2 regions of the Roseobacter sp. N2S genome follow, and region 1 is predicted to be linked to the other one. Evidence: riboswitches for the same ligand, from Rfam matches in the RefSeq annotation. Region 1 holds a riboswitch; the other holds the start of a gene.
What was found. A riboswitch is a leader RNA that binds a small molecule or an ion and turns the genes downstream of it on or off. The one in region 1 is predicted to bind thiamine pyrophosphate.
Positions count from the first base shown of each region.

Region 1 (7,932 bases):
AATCAGCGTGCAACCCCGATCGGCACAAACCGCCTTTGCCCGCCGGATATGGTCGCGGATTTCAGCAGGGCTGGCGTCCTTGATCCGCAATTGCACCAGCTTGATCCCCAGCGGAACCAGCCGTTCCAACCAATCGGCACTGTCAAAAATCGGGTAGAAGCGATCAAGTTTCATTGTAAAAACGCCTTTCCGATAACAGGGGTAGAGGGTGCGGCCATGTCGCGGGGTTCCATCGGATCGGCAGCGGCGGCCAATTGGCCTGCGCGAATGGCGGTTGCAAAGGCTTCGGCCATGGCCGCTGGATCCCCTGCCTTGGCGACTGCGGTGTTCAACAACACTGCGTCAAACCCCAGTTCCATCGCCTGCGCCGCTTGTGACGGCAGGCCCAGACCCGCATCAATCACCAAAGGCACATCGGGAAAATGCGCCCGCATGGCCCGCAGGCCGAACAGGTTGTTCAGCCCCAATCCCGAACCGATCGGCGCGCCCCAAGGCATCAGAACCTCACAGCCTGCGTGCAACAACCTGTCCGCGACCACCAGATCCTCGGTTGTGTAGGGGAAAACCTGAAAGCCGTCTTCGGATAAAATACGCGCCGCTTCGACCAGCCCGAACACATCGGGTTGCAGCGTGTCCTCTTCGCCGATGACCTCCAGCTTGATCCACTTGGTATCAAACACCTCGCGGGCCATATGGGCGGTGGTGACGGCCTCTTTCACACTATGGCAGCCTGCGGTGTTGGGCAGGATATGCACGTTCAGATCGCGGATCATCTGCCAGAAATCCTGCCCCGCGCGGGTCTGCCCGCTTTCGCGGCGCAAAGAAACCGTGGCAACGCTGGCTTTACTGCGCTGGAATGCATCCGCCAGAATGGCAGGTGACGGGTATTGCGCCGTACCCAGCATGAACCCGTTGGCAAGGGCGGTGCCGTAAAATTCACGCATGATCTACCCCCCCTGCATGGGCGCAAGAACTTCGATCAAATCACCCTCGGCCAAGGGATGATCCGCGCGGGAGGGAGCAGGGACGAACTGGCCGTTCACAGCCGTTGCGACCTTTGCACCGCCAAAACCCTGCGCTGTCAGCAGCCCGTCCAAAGTTGCGACATCTACATCCAAGGTCGCGCCATTAAGTTGCAGTTTCATCCATCACCTCCGGTGTTGTGTTGTCAAAAATCAGCTCTGCCACCATCCGCGCCAGCGCAGGGGCCAAAAGAAAACCGTGCCGGAACAAACCGTTGGCGCGGATCAGGTTTCCGCTGCGGCGGATGCGCGGCAGGTTGTCGGGAAAGGCGGGGCGGCTGTCGACGCCGATTTCCAGCACCTCGGCCTCGCCAAAGGCGGGGTTCAGGGCATAGGCGGCGCTGAGCAATTCCAACAGGGCGCGGGCGGTGATGTGTTTGCCTGCGCGCCCTTCAATCATGGTAGCGCCCAGCATGAAAACCCCGTCACCGCGCGGCACAATGTACAGCGGAATACGCGGGTGCAGCAGGCGGATGGGACGGTGCAGCGTGACCTCGGGGCAGGATAACACCAACATTTCGCCCTTGACCCCGCGCAGGTCCGAAAGCTGTGCGCGCGCCTGAAACCCGCGGCAATCCACAGTCAGCCCGTGCTGTGCATAGCTGTCAGGATCGGCATCCGCCTGCTGAAACTCTGCCCCGTCGGCCACAAGGCTGGCCCGCAATTGGGCCAGAGCATCACGTGGGGACAGATGGGCCTCGGATTCAAAGAACAAACCTTTGGAAAACCGCCCGCCCAAATCCGGTTCAAGATCGGAAATTTCATCAGCCCCGACCTCTCGGTACTGGGAAGTGCGGCGAGCGAAACGGATCAGTTCTGCCTTATCCCGTGCCGGTGACACCACAAGCGAGCCGCGTTGCTGCACGGCGCGGGTTTTTGCCGCCCACCACATCGCAGACTCTTGCCCCAGACGGATCACGGGTTCCACGGCGCTTTCGCCTTCACAAAACGGGGCGAGCATACCGCCCGCCCACCACGAACAAGCCGCCGGGCCTAGATCGGCCTGACGATCCACAAGAGTGACGGATGCCCCCCGATCCAGCAGGGTGCGGGCCACACACAGGCCCGCAACGCCTGCGCCGATGATGGTCACTTCAACCATTACCATTGCCCGTGAAAGTGATGGACTGGCCCATGGCCCGCGCCGATGTGTAACTGGTCAGACGCCGCAATAGCACCCTGCAAATACCCGTGTGCTGCGGTCACGGCGGCCTGAAGGTTCAGCCCTTTCGCCAAATGCGCGGCAATGGCTGCGGAATAGGTGCAGCCTGTTCCATGGGTGTTTTTCGTAAGCACCCGAGGTGCTGACAATGTGGTGACCACACCACAGGCGTCTATCAAAACATCCGTGCAAGTCCCCCCTATGGCGTGGCCACCTTTCATCAGAACCGCCTGTGGCCCCATGTCCAAAAGACGTTTGCCCTGCGTGGCCATTTCTACGGTTGATCCGGCCTCTGGGATGCCCAACAAACGGGCGGCCTCGGGCAGATTTGGGGTTAGAAGTGTGGCCAACGGCAGAATTTGCGCTGTCATTGCTTTAACGGCGGACTCTTGCAGTAAGGCATCACCGGATTTGGCGATCATCACAGGGTCCACGACAACGGGGCCTTTGAAATTGACCAGACATCGCGCAACCGCATCAATAATAACAGGGGAAAACAGCATTCCCAGCTTGATGGATTGAACCGGAATATCAGACAGCACAGCCGTTATTTGCGCGGCAACCACATCAGTCGGAACTTCATGCACCGCCGTGACAGCGCGTGTGTTTTGCGCCGTAATTGCGGTGATTACACTTGCCGCGTAAACGCCATTGGCCGACATCGCCTTAAGGTCGGCCTGAATGCCAGCCCCGCCGCCGCTGTCAGAGCCTGCAATCGTAAGGGCAATTGGGGGTTTGCCAGTCACTGGTGTGTCTCCATCGGTTGTGGGACGACCAGCGAAAGAATGAGCCTGCGCATTACGAATGCAGTGACGCAGTGTACCCGTTCCCTACGCCGGCATGACCCGGATCAGGTTCGACGGGTCGGTGCGCGCACCTCTCAGCCCCTAAAGGCTCCCCGACGGATAAAATTTCTACCGAGCGGATTTTCAGGGCCGCAATCGGATTTCAGTTGCAACGCTAATTTGGATTGAACCGGATCACAACAGCCAAATGACAAATGTGGGTTTTTCCGGATTTGAACATTTGCCACGCGTTCTGCGCGGGCTGGTGCGAATGGGAATTGCCGTGGGTGGGAAGTTAGGGTAGTGAGTTAATTGTAATGTTATTACATTGCGAATCAAATATTCGAACCAACCTCTGAATGGAGACTTACATGTTTTTGGAAATCCCGAAACAACTGAGCGCCCTAACCCTTGCCGCACTGGTTACAGTTGCCGCACCCGCCTTAGCCGAAACAACCAGCACCTCTGAAAGCAAGGCGCACAGCCATGCCCATGACCACAGCGCGGATGACATCTACAAAGGGATTTTCGACGACGGTCAGATCAAAGCCCGCACTTTGTCGGATTGGGCGGGGGACTGGCAATCTGTCTATCCTCTTTTGCAAAGTGGCGCATTGGACGGCGTTATGCAGCACAAAGCCGAACATGGGGAAAAGACCGCCGAAGAGTACAAAACATATTACCAAACCGGATATGCCACAGATGTGGATCGCATCCTTTTTGAAGGCGAAAGTGTGACGTTTTTTCGGAACGGGAAACCGGTTCAGGCGCAATATGGAAATGCAGGCTACGATATTTTGACTTACAAAGCAGGCAATCGTGGGGTGCGTTTTGTGTTTGAAAAACAAAGTGGTGACGCGGAAGCGCCGAATTTCATCCAGTTCAGCGATCACAAAATTGCGCCCGCAATAGCTGATCACTACCACCTTTATTGGGGCGACGATCGGGCAGCTTTGCTCAAAGAAGTGACCAATTGGCCAACCTATTACCCTGCCGATTTGTCAGCCGCGCAGATCGCGTCAGAAATGGTTGCCCACTAAGCCCGATACGGGAAACGCGAAGCCTAGTCCTAGCCCCAAATGATATAATCGGGCGGTTAAGAAGCGAGAAAGTTCAGACGTATAAGCCTCTCAAAACTTACCCTGAAAATCCTTAGGATTTGGGGGAACCTTGAAAGCCGTCTAGAATACTCGCTTCTTAATTCCGGTTCAGTATTTGCCCGTGGCTTCCAAGTCTATCGCCCCTGCAATACCCAAATCCAAGATGCCGTTTAAGATTTCCGCCACGCAATCCCGCCATGCAGAGCTTTCAACCAGCGCCTTTGGAACAAGTGCGATCTGTTCATGTAGCGCCGTTGAAATCAATTCTCCGTCACGGGGGATGCCCTGCAAAACGCGGATGATTTCAGCTTCGCGGGGGTCACGCAAGGCATAGGTAACCCCGCCATCCGTTACGCCAAGACAATAGCGCATCCACATTGCTGTTGCGAAGGCGAACGGGCGCAAGGCGCACCCGTTTTCAAGCGCGTCGAGAGCGGGTGCAAAAATCCGCTGAGGCAATTTTTCCGTGCCATCCATTGCGATTTGATAGGTCTCATGTGCGATTGAAGGGTTGTTAAACCGTGCCTCCAGATCCTTGGCATAGGTGTCAAAGCTGAAAGCGGGCAGCGGTTCCAGTGTTTGGGCTGCGGCTTTTAAATGGCGGCGAACCAGACGTTCCAAGGCGGGATTGACCATCACATCACGCACATACCGGTGCCCCGCCAGAAAGCCGGAATAGGCCAGCATGGAATGGGCACCATTCAACATGCGCAGCTTCATCCGTTCATAGCTATCGACATCCTGAACAAAGATCGCGCCACCTTGCTCCCAAGCGGGTCGGCCCTGTGGGAAATGGTCTTCGATGACCCATTGTGTAAAAGATTCTGTTTCAATCGCGCCAAGGTCGATGCATCCGGTCAAGCGCTCTGCCTCGGCACGGGTTTCAGGCCCTGCGGCGGGGGTAATACGATCAACCATGCAGGATGGAAAAGCCACGTTTCGGGCGATCCAATCTGCTAGGGAAGCATCGTGCAATCGGGCGAATCCGACAAGCCCCTTTTGCAAAAACTGGCCGTTGTTCGGAAGGTTGTCGCAACACAAAACGGTAAACGGCGCTGTGCCGTTGGCTTTGCGTTTCCCAAGTGCGGCACATAACAGGCCAAGCACGCCTTTGGGCGCATCCAGCGCGGTTAAATCCGCTGCAATGACGGGGTTTTGCGGATCAGGAAGGCCCGTGCTGCGCTCAATCCCATAGCCTTTTTCCGTCACGGTCAGCGTCACAATGCGGATCGCAGGATCACAGAGTGCCTGTAACGTGGCCTGCGGGTCGGCTGCAATCACTTGGGAAATCGCGCCAATCACACGGCCCGAGACCCCCGTTTCATCCCGTTCAATCAGCGTATACAGGCAGTTTTGCGGGGCTAACGCATCGACAACGTCACGATTGCGCAGGCTGACGCCGATAATGCGCCAGTCACCGCCCGCATGGGCAAGGGCGGCATCGGTCATCGCGGCTTGATGGGCCCTGTGAAAAGCACCAAGGCCCAAATGCACAATGCCTGCCCCGTGTGCGGCGGGGTCATAATCCGGGGGCAGGGCAGCGCCGGAAATATCCGTTATCTGGCTTAGACGTTTCAATGGTTTAACCCGTTGGCAACAGTGGGATGCGATAGGGCAGTGACGATCCCGCGCAATTCAGCCAGACCTTTCAACCGCCCGATTGACGGATACCCCGGCTGGGCATTGCGGCCCAGATCGTCTAGAATATCCTGACCGTGATCGGGGCGGAACGGTATCGAGGCGTCCTCTCGGCCAGCGGCTCGACGGTGCGCTTCTTGCTTAAGAACCGCAGCAATCAAAGCCACCATATCGGTGTCACCTTCAAGGTGGGCCGCCTCGTGAAAACTGCCGCAAATATCAGAAGTTTCCCGCTTAACATTGCGCAAATGCAGAAAATGCACCCGATCGCCCAAACGTTCCATCATGCCGGGCAGGTCGTTATCGGGCCGCGCACCAAGCGAGCCGGAACACAGGGTCACACCGTTGGACATCACGTCAACTGTATCCAAAACCTGTTTGTAATCCGCTTCGGTAGACATGATCCGCGGCAGCCCCAACAGGGGGGTCGGCGGATCGTCTGGATGACAACACAAACGCATCCCCAGATCTTGGGCAACAGGGGCGACTTCGGACAGAAAATCAATCAGATTCGCGCGCAAACCGTCCTCACCCAGGCCCGCATAGGCGGACAGATGATAGCGCAGATCTTCGAGTGAAAAATTCTCGGCGGCCCCTGGCAAACCAAACACAACATTGCGCACAAGAGACTGTATATCGTCCTGTCGCAGAGTTTTGAAAACCTGATTGGCCGCCAGTACCGTTTCGTCAGAATAGCTGTCCACAGCGCCGTCGCGACCAAGAATGTGAATGTCAAAAGCTGCAAAAACCGGCAGCTCAAACCGCATGCAAGTCGCCCCATTGGGCAGTTGAAACGCCAGATCAGTGCGGGTCCAATCCAGAACTGGCATGAAATTATAACAGATCACATTCAAACCCGCTGCATGCAGGTTGTGAAGAGATTCTTTCCATGCCTCCAGATGGTTACGCCAGTCGCCAGTTTGTCGCTTGATGTCTTCGGACACAGGCAGGCTTTCGACCACATCCCATTTCAAACCCGATGGGCCACCCGCCGGTCTGGTTGCAATTTCCTTTTGGCGCTTTGCGATTTCTGCGCCAGACCAGACCGCGCCGGTGGGGATGTGGTGCAAGGCCGAGACAACACCCTCGACCCCCGCCTGCAACATTGTATCGACCGAAACCCGGTCTTCCGGTCCAAACCAACGCCAAGTCTGTTTCATGTGCATTCCTTCCGATTGCTGCGGATACCATTTAAAGCCTGGATCAGAAGTAGCATACAAATTTTGTGTTGACTAGTATGGTAGTAGTCTTGCACAGTTAGGACGAGGAGAAAAAATGCCTGAGACTTCAAACATCTTTTCCAAAGTGAGTGATCAACTCGAAGCCAGTGGGCCGGTGGGGGCGCAGCTTTATGCCCGCTTGCGGCTGCGCATTGTGCGCGGCGAGTTGGAACCGGGGACACGCCTGTCCGAGGTTGATGTGGCATCTTATTACGACACCAGCCGCCAACCAGTGCGCGAGGCATTCATCAAACTTTCTGAGGCTGGCTTGATCGACATCCGCCCCCAAAGAGGCAGTTTTGTCAGCCGCATCGACATAGCATCGGTTCTGGCTGCACAATTTGTACGTGAAGCGGTTGAGGCGGATATTGTACGCGCGGTCACTGCGCGTGCGAATGCACAGATGCTGGCAGAGCTTGATGAAATCCTTAGATTACAGGTAGACGCCGCTGGGATCGACAATCCCCAACCGTTTATTGATCTGGACGAAGCCTTTCATCGCAAACTTGCCGATATTGCAGGGCAGGGGGCGGGTTGGGATTTTCTGCAACCCCTGAAAAGCCAGATGGACCGAGTGCGTCACCTAAGTGCCAGCCAGTTCCCCCGAAGTATTCTGGTAGAGCAGCACACACAGATCGTCGATGCAATCAAAGCTGGAAACGCCAGCGCCGCCGAGGAAAAAATGCGTCTGCATCTGCGCCGCATTCTGGATGATGTGCCTGTTGTCGCCGCCGCCAAACCTGCGTTCTTCATTGCGGAGCCGTCCTAATGGGGAACGCGTTTTTGCATCCTGACCGTTTGTTGCCTGCTGATCCGGCAACCCGCAAACTGGCGCGCACATTGTATAATGCGGTTGCCGATTTACCGATTGTTTCGCCCCACGGCCATACCGATCCCCGTTGGTGGGGCGAAAACCCTGCGTTCTCCGATCCGGCAGCATTGTTCGTAACACCTGATCACTATGTCACGCGGATGTTGACCAGTCAGGGCATCCCCTTTGAAGCG
Region 1 covers NZ_JAVDQB010000010.1:79,395-87,326, forward strand. The annotation lists gene GGE09_RS18970 (thiamine phosphate synthase) at 1-174, opposite strand, end outside; gene GGE09_RS18975 (thiazole synthase) at 171-944, opposite strand; gene thiS (sulfur carrier protein ThiS) at 948-1,145, opposite strand; gene thiO (glycine oxidase ThiO) at 1,129-2,124, opposite strand; gene thiD (bifunctional hydroxymethylpyrimidine kinase/phosphomethylpyrimidine kinase) at 2,124-2,930, opposite strand; TPP riboswitch at 2,995-3,095, opposite strand; gene GGE09_RS18995 (metal-binding protein ZinT) at 3,341-4,009, shown strand; gene GGE09_RS19000 (mannitol dehydrogenase family protein) at 4,178-5,647, opposite strand; gene uxuA (mannonate dehydratase) at 5,644-6,867, opposite strand; gene GGE09_RS19010 (GntR family transcriptional regulator) at 6,983-7,696, shown strand; gene uxaC (glucuronate isomerase) at 7,696-7,932, shown strand, end outside.

Region 2 (7,932 bases), on a different contig from region 1:
CGGGTTAAAGAAGCGCTTCACGATTGAAATGCTCACACCTTCGCCTTTTTGGTGCTGTGCATCGACTTGCTTCACCTCGACGCTGACAGCGCCCGCCAGTTCCAACGTGGCGCGAAATTCCGCCAGAATATTGCAAAACTTTTCTTCGGAAGGGACCAAAGACACGCGATCCTTAATGAAAATCGGCAGCGGAAACTTAAAATTCCGCGCCATGATAATGTCATGCCCTTCGATATGGCGATCCGCCATATACTGAAAAATAGAAGTGTAATCCATAGCAGGCTTGTGGCCTCCATAACTGAAAAAAATAGGTATTTGGGTTTGGCTATTTGCACAACCGAAACGCGAGCGATCCGCTGAACATTGTTGAGCGGCTATGTAAGGATCGTTTCCAAAGTCACAAGTAATTTCTCGACCAAATGGTCAAGTTAAGCCAAAGATCGCCCAATTACGCGGCGTAAACACCGCCAGTGTTGCAATAAATCAACGGTTTTTCGGGCGAACCCCGACTTAACCGATTTTGCCGCGATTTTCGCCGATCTGCCCGCGGTGCAGTAAAACGTGGTCCAGCAGCACACAGGCCATCATCGCCTCGCCCACAGGAACCGCGCGAATACCAACGCAAGGATCATGACGACCCTTGGTGATAATTTCGGCAGATTGCCCCGTTTTGGTGATGGTCTGGCGGGGCTTCAGGATCGAGGACGTGGGTTTGACCGCAAAACGACAGACCAAATCCTGACCTGTGGAAATACCGCCCAGAACACCACCAGCGTGATTGGACGAATAGACAGGCTTGCCGTCGTTGCCCATGAAAATCTCGTCTGCGTTGTCTTCGCCTGTCAGTTCCGCAGCACCCATGCCAGCGCCGATCTCGACGCCTTTGACCGCGTTGATCGACATCATCGCTGTGGCAATATCCGTGTCGATCTTGCCATAAACCGGCGCACCCAGCCCAGCCGGCGCGCCTTTGGCCACAACCTCGATCACAGCGCCAACAGAATTGCCCGATTTGCGCAATTCATCCAAATAAGCCGCCCAATCCTGCGCCGCACCAGCATCTGGGGTCCAGAACGGGTTCTGGTTGATCTGATCCCAGTCCCAAGCCTCGCGGTTGATTTTATGGGGGCCCATCTGCACCATACAGCCGATGATTTCCAGATCGGGCACCAGCATTTTCAACGCTTCACGTGCCACGCCGCCTGCGGCCACACGCGCCGCAGTTTCCCGTGCGCTGGACCGCCCGCCACCGCGATAATCGCGGATGCCGTATTTTTGCCAATAGGTGATATCCGCATGACCGGGGCGGAATTTTTCCATGATGTCAGAGTAATCTTTGCTGCGTTGATCTGTGTTACGGATCATCAACTGGATCGGTGTGCCGGTTGTGACACCTTCAAACACGCCCGACAGGATTTCCACTTCATCCGCTTCCCGCCTCTGTGTGGTGTATTTATTCTGTCCGGGTTTACGCAGGTCCAGCCAGTGTTGCAGCATCCCAGCATCCAGCGGCACCCCCGGAGGGCACCCGTCCACTGTCGCGCCCAAAGCAGGCCCATGGCTTTCGCCCCAAGTGGTCACAGTAAACAAACGGCCAAAGGAATTGATCGACATGGGCTTTCTCCTTGTGAAAGCCTGATAGTTCAACCCCGCCCCCTAGAAAACCCCATTTATGGTGTTTCGCTTCGCTAAAGCTGGCTGAACGCGGCTTGTGGCCCCAAACCATGGCCTAGATTTTGACGGCAGGCTGCGCGTTAGCCCCGAAAGCCCAACGCATTTCTTCTTATGCGAGCACTTGGGAAATCGCCAAAATACCTGCGCCGGAAAACACCACCCCAGCCAAAACGCCCATTGCAGGCGAATTCAGCCGAGCCAGAAACGACATGCCACGGGGGGCAATCTGTGCGGCATGGGGGACCAGTGCCGTGATGGCGTCATCTGTGTGCGCGTCATTTTGCGAGTCTTTGGCGGCTTCAATCTGTTCCAGATCCAGAACCCGAACGCGGCGTGCTGAGACAGGTTTACGAGGACGCCGCGCGCCATCTTCAAAGTGCAACGCGGGCGCGGCGGGTTTTTCAATCGCTCTGGCTTGGACTTCCAGCACATCCGTTTCGTTCCGCTCGTCACAGGTTTGGTCGATCTGCTCTTGTGGAACCTCTAGTTCGTGGTTGTCTGCCATCAAGGCCAGACCCAGATCGGATTCTGCGAAACCATCCATGATTTCAGTGTCAGCGGCTTCATCATCATCAGCTTTTGCGACAAAGGCGCTGGGGATGATTGTAAAGCGAGTGGCAGGTGCGGCAGGTTTTGTCGCTTCAACGGTTTCTGCCGCAACCTCTGCTTGGGGTGCATCGGACTCTTTAGCCATAACATCGGCCATTTCGGTTTCCAGAACGCCCAGATCAAAAGTCTCGGGGGTGTCACGGACCTCGGCTGGCGATTTTGCCTCTGCTGGGTCTGACAAAAGTTTGTATTTGCGGATTTCGCCCGCAACACCGCGGCGAACCGTGGCATCAGCAGGGGACAGGGCAAGCACGTCGGGCTCGGCCTGCACGCTAGCCGCTTCTTCCGGGGCTGCAACGGGTTCCGCCGCGACTTCTTGCGAAAGTTCCAGGTCATCGACATCATCGTCAAATTCGTCGTCTTCGCCAATGTCCCCATCCGCCATTTCATGCATGGCAATGGTGTCATTCAGCCAGTCCAGCACCACAAAGGCGCCATCCGGCTCGATGCATTCGTCGTAGGCAGCATCAATGGATGGCAGGGCTAGAATATCATCGTTATCCAACTCTTTTTCAGAGAAGGTTTTTTCGATCCCGTCGGTTACACGCACCAGAAACACGGCATGGGCTTCTTGGTCTACGAACAGCTTGTCTTTGGGGTTGCGCACACTTGGGTCTACTTCAAAACCAGCGGTGCGAAAGATGCCGCGCACGCGGCGGTCGGCAGCCTGTAATGCTTCGACTGTGGCATGGCTGCGGAACCGTGCGATCTTGTTTTCCATCTTAAGATCAAGCTCAGTCAGCATCTCGCGCATAACAGGAGCGGATGGTCTTTTATCGGCAGTTACTGAAAATACATCAAACTCATAATTCAAAGCCATTGCTACATTCCTCATGCTCTAAAAGCTGCTCAACTTAGGGAAAGGGATATTCAGACAATTGGTCAAAAATTTGTCTCAAATTTGATTTTGTAGGGACCATACCCTGTCGGAATAAAGGGCAAACCCACGGATTCACTTGCAATTTAGCCCTGCACTGCTACACCTCTGCCTACCTCGGGGAGGCCTGTTCTGTGGCCTGAGATACGCATTCGCGTGACCCGTCGAACCTGAACCGGATCAAACCGGCGGAGGGAAGGTGCGGACATCACTCCCAAACCTGCCACCCGTCTGTAGCACATAGGATTTGATGATATGAAATCTCTGATACTCGCTGCGGGCCTGTCTGTTGCTGCCACTGCTGGCCTTGCACAGGATAAACCCGTTCTTACCGTTTACACCTATGACAGCTTTGTCACCGAATGGGGGCCTGGCCCGCTGGTGGAAAAAGCGTTTGAGGAAACCTGCAATTGCGATTTGCAACTGGTGAACGCGGGGGACGGTGCGTCCTTGTTGTCACGTCTTCAACTTGAAGGGGCGCGCACTGAGGCGGATATCGTGTTGGGGCTGGACACCAACATCACCGCGCGGGCCAAGGCCACGGGTCTGTTCGCCAAACTCTCGCCCCCGCCTTCGGGTCTGGATGTTCCGGTGGACTGGACCGACGACACTTTCGCCCCCTACGACTGGGGCTATTTCGCCTTTGTCTATGACAACACCAAACTGGAAAACGTTCCTGGCAGCTTCAAGGAGTTGATCGAGGCCGACGACAACCTGAAAATCGTGATCCAGGACCCGCGTTCCTCGACCCCCGGTCTGGGTCTGTTGATGTGGGTCAAAACCGCCTACCCCAACAAAGCCGATCAAATATGGGAAGCCCTGTCCCCGCGCATCCTGACCGTCACCAAAGGCTGGTCCGAGGCCTACGGTATGTTCCTAGAGGGTGAGGCAGACATGGTGTTAAGCTATACCACCTCCCCCGCCTATCACATCGTCGCCGAGGGCGATGACACCAAATCCGCGGCATCCTTTGAGGAAGGCCATTACATGCAGATCGAGGTAGCAGGCAAACTGGCAGCGACCGACCAGCCGGAATTGGCCGATGCCTTTCTGGCCTTCATGACCTCGGATGCGTTTCAGTCTATTATTCCCACAACCAACTGGATGTACCCTGCAAAATTTCCGGCAGATGGCCTGCCAGAGGGGTTCAACACCCTGATAACCCCTGTGGACAGTTTGATAGTATCTGATGTGGACGCCGAAAATATCCGTGAAGAAGCCTTGGCCGAATGGCTGACCGCACTCAGCAAGTAACACCCATGCGCCCTGCCGGGGTGTCTGTGTTCAAAGCCATAACTGGCAGCGCGGCCCTTGCTGTGCTGCTGGTGCTGACCCTTGGCACCGTCTTGGCGGTCTGGTCGCAAGCGACCTTTCAACGGGGGCTGTCCCCCGCCGATTGGGCCGCGATCCGCTTTACCATAGTTCAGGCCCTTGTGTCTGCCAGCGTCAGCGTCGCCATCGCAATCCCCACGGCGCGGGCTTTGGCGCGGCGGAAATTTCGCGGGCGGCAGGTCATGGTCGCCCTGCTCGGCGCGCCGTTTATCCTGCCCGCCATTGTAGCTGTTTTGGGGATCATTTCCATCTGGGGTCGGTCCGGTTTGATTTCAGACGGGCTTACCGCCTTTGGGCTGCAACCCCTGAACATCTATGGCTTTAGCGGCGTCGTGCTAGCCCATGTGTTTTTCAACCTGCCGCTGGCCACGCGGTTAATCCTGCAAGGCTGGATGTCGATCCCCTCCGAACATTTCCGCCTTGCGGCTGAACTGGGGTTCACCACCCGCGATGTGAATCGCCAGCTGGAACGCCCCATGCTGCGCGCTGCAATTCCCGGGGCATTCCTGCTGATTTTCCTGCTGTGCATCACCAGCTTTGCCGTGGCCCTGTCCCTTGGGGGCGGGCCAAAAGCCACCACAGTGGAACTGGCGATCTATCAGGCGTTGCGGTTTGATTTCGACCTGTCCAAAGCTGCCCTGCTGTCGATCATCCAATTTGCCCTGTGTACCGCCACGGCTGCTGCCACACTGACCATCGCCCGCCCCACCGCGTTTTCACTGGGGCTGGATCACCCGCCCGCCCGCTGGGATGGCACAGAACGCTACACCCGCCTGATCGACACCGCCCTTCTGGTCGCCGTCGCGCTGTTCCTGTTTTCACCGCTGATCTCTGTCATTCTGCGCGGCCTGCCACCGCTCTTGTCCCTGCCCCGCCAAGTCTGGCCCGCCCTGCTGAATTCCCTGACCATCGCAATTCCCGCCGCGCTGATTGCAACTGCAATGGCACTGGCGCTGGCGGCTTTCATCACCGAACTGTCCCGCCGCCGCAAAACCGCCGCCCTGCTGGAATCTATCGGGTTTCTAGCGCTTGCAGCATCACCCTTTGTGATTGGCACAGGGTTGTTCATTCTGCTGAACCCTGTGATCGACCCGTTCAAACTGGCGCTGCCCATCACCATTGCCGTCAACGCCACCATGTCCCTGCCATTTGCCCTGCGCATCATCCTGCCCGCCCTGCACCGCGCCGAGGATCACTACGGCCGCCTTGGTGCCTCCCTAGGCATGACGGGGTTCACCTTGTTCCGCATCGCCATCTGGCCCCGTATCAAACGGGCCGCCGGTTTTGCCGCAGGGCTGTCGGCGGCGCTCAGCATGGGGGATCTTGGCGTGGTTACGCTGTTTGCGCCGCCTGATTTTGCCACACTGCCCCTGACCATGTACCGTCTGATGGCCGCCTACCAGATGGAGGCCGCTGCGGGAACCGCCCTGCTGCTGGTGGCCTCATCCCTCGCCCTGTTCTGGACCTTTGATCGCGGAGGTCGCCTTGACCATCACATTCGATAACCTGACCCTGACACAGGGCGAATTCACCCTGCGCGCCGATTTACAAATCGAAGAGGGCCATAAGATCGCCCTGCTCGGCCCATCGGGCGGCGGGAAATCCACGCTGCTGTCTGCACTGGCAGGGTTCATCGCCCCGACAACAGGGCGCATCTTGTGGAATGGCGACGACATCAGCCAGACCATCCCCGCCAAACGCCCTGTCACGCTGTTGTTTCAGGATCATAACCTGTTCCCCCACCTGAGCGTGGCGCAAAACATCGGGCTGGGGCTGCGTCCGAACCTGCGCCTGTCGGCCAACGAACACCAGATCGTGGCCGAGGCACTGGCCCGTGTCGGGCTGGACGGTCAGGGCGATAAACACCCCGCGCAACTGTCAGGCGGTCAGCAGCAACGTGTGGCCATCGCGCGGGCCTTGCTGCGCGATAAGCCGATCCTGCTGCTGGATGAACCTTTTGCGGCCCTCGGCCCCGCGCTGAAACACGAAATGTTGGATCTGGTGGCCGAAATTGTGGATGCAGCCAATGCCACCCTGCTAATGGTCACACACCAACCCGAAGACGCCCTATGGATCAGCGATCAAACCGTCCTGATCGCTGATGGAGAGGCCCACGCCCCCCAAGACACCAAAACCCTGATGGCCGACCCACCCGCGGTTCTACGCGCCTATCTTGGAACTTGACACGTCCCGCATAGCGGGGTCTTTGGCGGCGATCCAGCACGACAACCAAGGCGCTTTCCCAATGACACAAACGCGACCCGTAATCGGCATTTTAACTTATGGGCGCAGGGACGTGGCCGTGGATAATTTCCACTACGATGACTATTACTCCAGTCCTGCGTTTTACACCGATGCCGTGCGCCGTGCAGGAGGGTTGCCTGTGCAGTTGGCCCCGGGTGAACCCAATATCGCAGACTGGTTGGACCTTGTGGACGGGTTTATCTTTACCGGCGGCACCGATATCGCCCCGCAGCACTACAACGGAGAGGTAAACCACCCGCAGCAGCTGCAGCCATCCGCCGAGCGGGATGCCACCGAACTGGCCCTGCTTCAGTTGGTCAGGGCCGAGGGCTCTATCCCTGCTCTGTTCATTTGCCGTGGCATGCAACTTTTGAACGTGGGGCTTGGTGGCGATCTGCACCAACATATCCCAGACATTCAAGCCACCGACATCCACCGCGATGATAAAGGCTGCTGGACCGTGCAGCCTGTGGCTGTAGACAGCGGCTCCATACTGGCAAAAGTCATGGAAACCACCCAAGTCGCAACCTATTCCGGCCACCACCAAGCAGTGCGCATCGTTGCCGCAGACCTAAGGGTAGTTGCAACCGCCCCTGATGGCATCATCGAGGCCCTTGAAGACCCAAAACACCCCTATTTCATCGGCGTTCAATGGCACCCCGAAGTCTCGGCCCATCAAGATGCCAGCCAGCAAAAACTGTTCGACGGATTGGTTCAGGCTGCGCGGTTGTACAAAGCAGGGGCCTAGGCCCGTTCCAAACAGCGAAGTCCCGCGTTTGGCGCAAATGTAACAGGCCTCCGGCGGGGATATTTGAAAAACAAAAAGGCTCTTTTTGGGACAAATATCCTCAGGGGGTTTGGGGGCAGAATGCCCCCTGCCGCGCCAAAAAAGATCGGGCTACGAAGTGACGTTCAGCAGGCCTAAACCTTCGAACCCGCCGACGACCGCATCCACGGCGATGGTGGCAAGAATGATGCCCATCACCCGGCTGATTACACTGGCCCCGGTGTTGCCGATAAAGCGGTGGATCCATGACGCAGCCAGTAACAACACAAGCGTGAACACCAATACGACCACCAGCATCCCCGCCGTAATGGCCTGTTCTGAAACGGATTGGCTGTGGTTATCTGTCAGCACCACCACCGCCAGCATCGCGCCTGGCGAGGCAATAGAGGGCATGGCCAGCGGGAAGACC
Region 2 covers NZ_JAVDQB010000001.1:631,213-639,144, reverse strand. The annotation lists gene GGE09_RS03085 (hypothetical protein) at 1-276, opposite strand, end outside; gene aroC (chorismate synthase) at 511-1,614, opposite strand; gene GGE09_RS03075 (hypothetical protein) at 1,784-3,103, opposite strand; TPP riboswitch at 3,269-3,374, shown strand; gene thiB (thiamine ABC transporter substrate binding subunit) at 3,416-4,414, shown strand; gene GGE09_RS03065 (thiamine/thiamine pyrophosphate ABC transporter permease ThiP) at 4,390-5,997, shown strand; gene thiQ (thiamine ABC transporter ATP-binding protein) at 5,978-6,676, shown strand; gene GGE09_RS03055 (gamma-glutamyl-gamma-aminobutyrate hydrolase family protein) at 6,738-7,484, shown strand; gene GGE09_RS03050 (MarC family protein) at 7,635-7,932, opposite strand, start outside.
Region 2: linked by a shared signal. The riboswitch ahead of thiB (thiamine ABC transporter substrate binding subunit) and the one ahead of thiD (bifunctional hydroxymethylpyrimidine kinase/phosphomethylpyrimidine kinase) in region 1 are both predicted to bind thiamine pyrophosphate.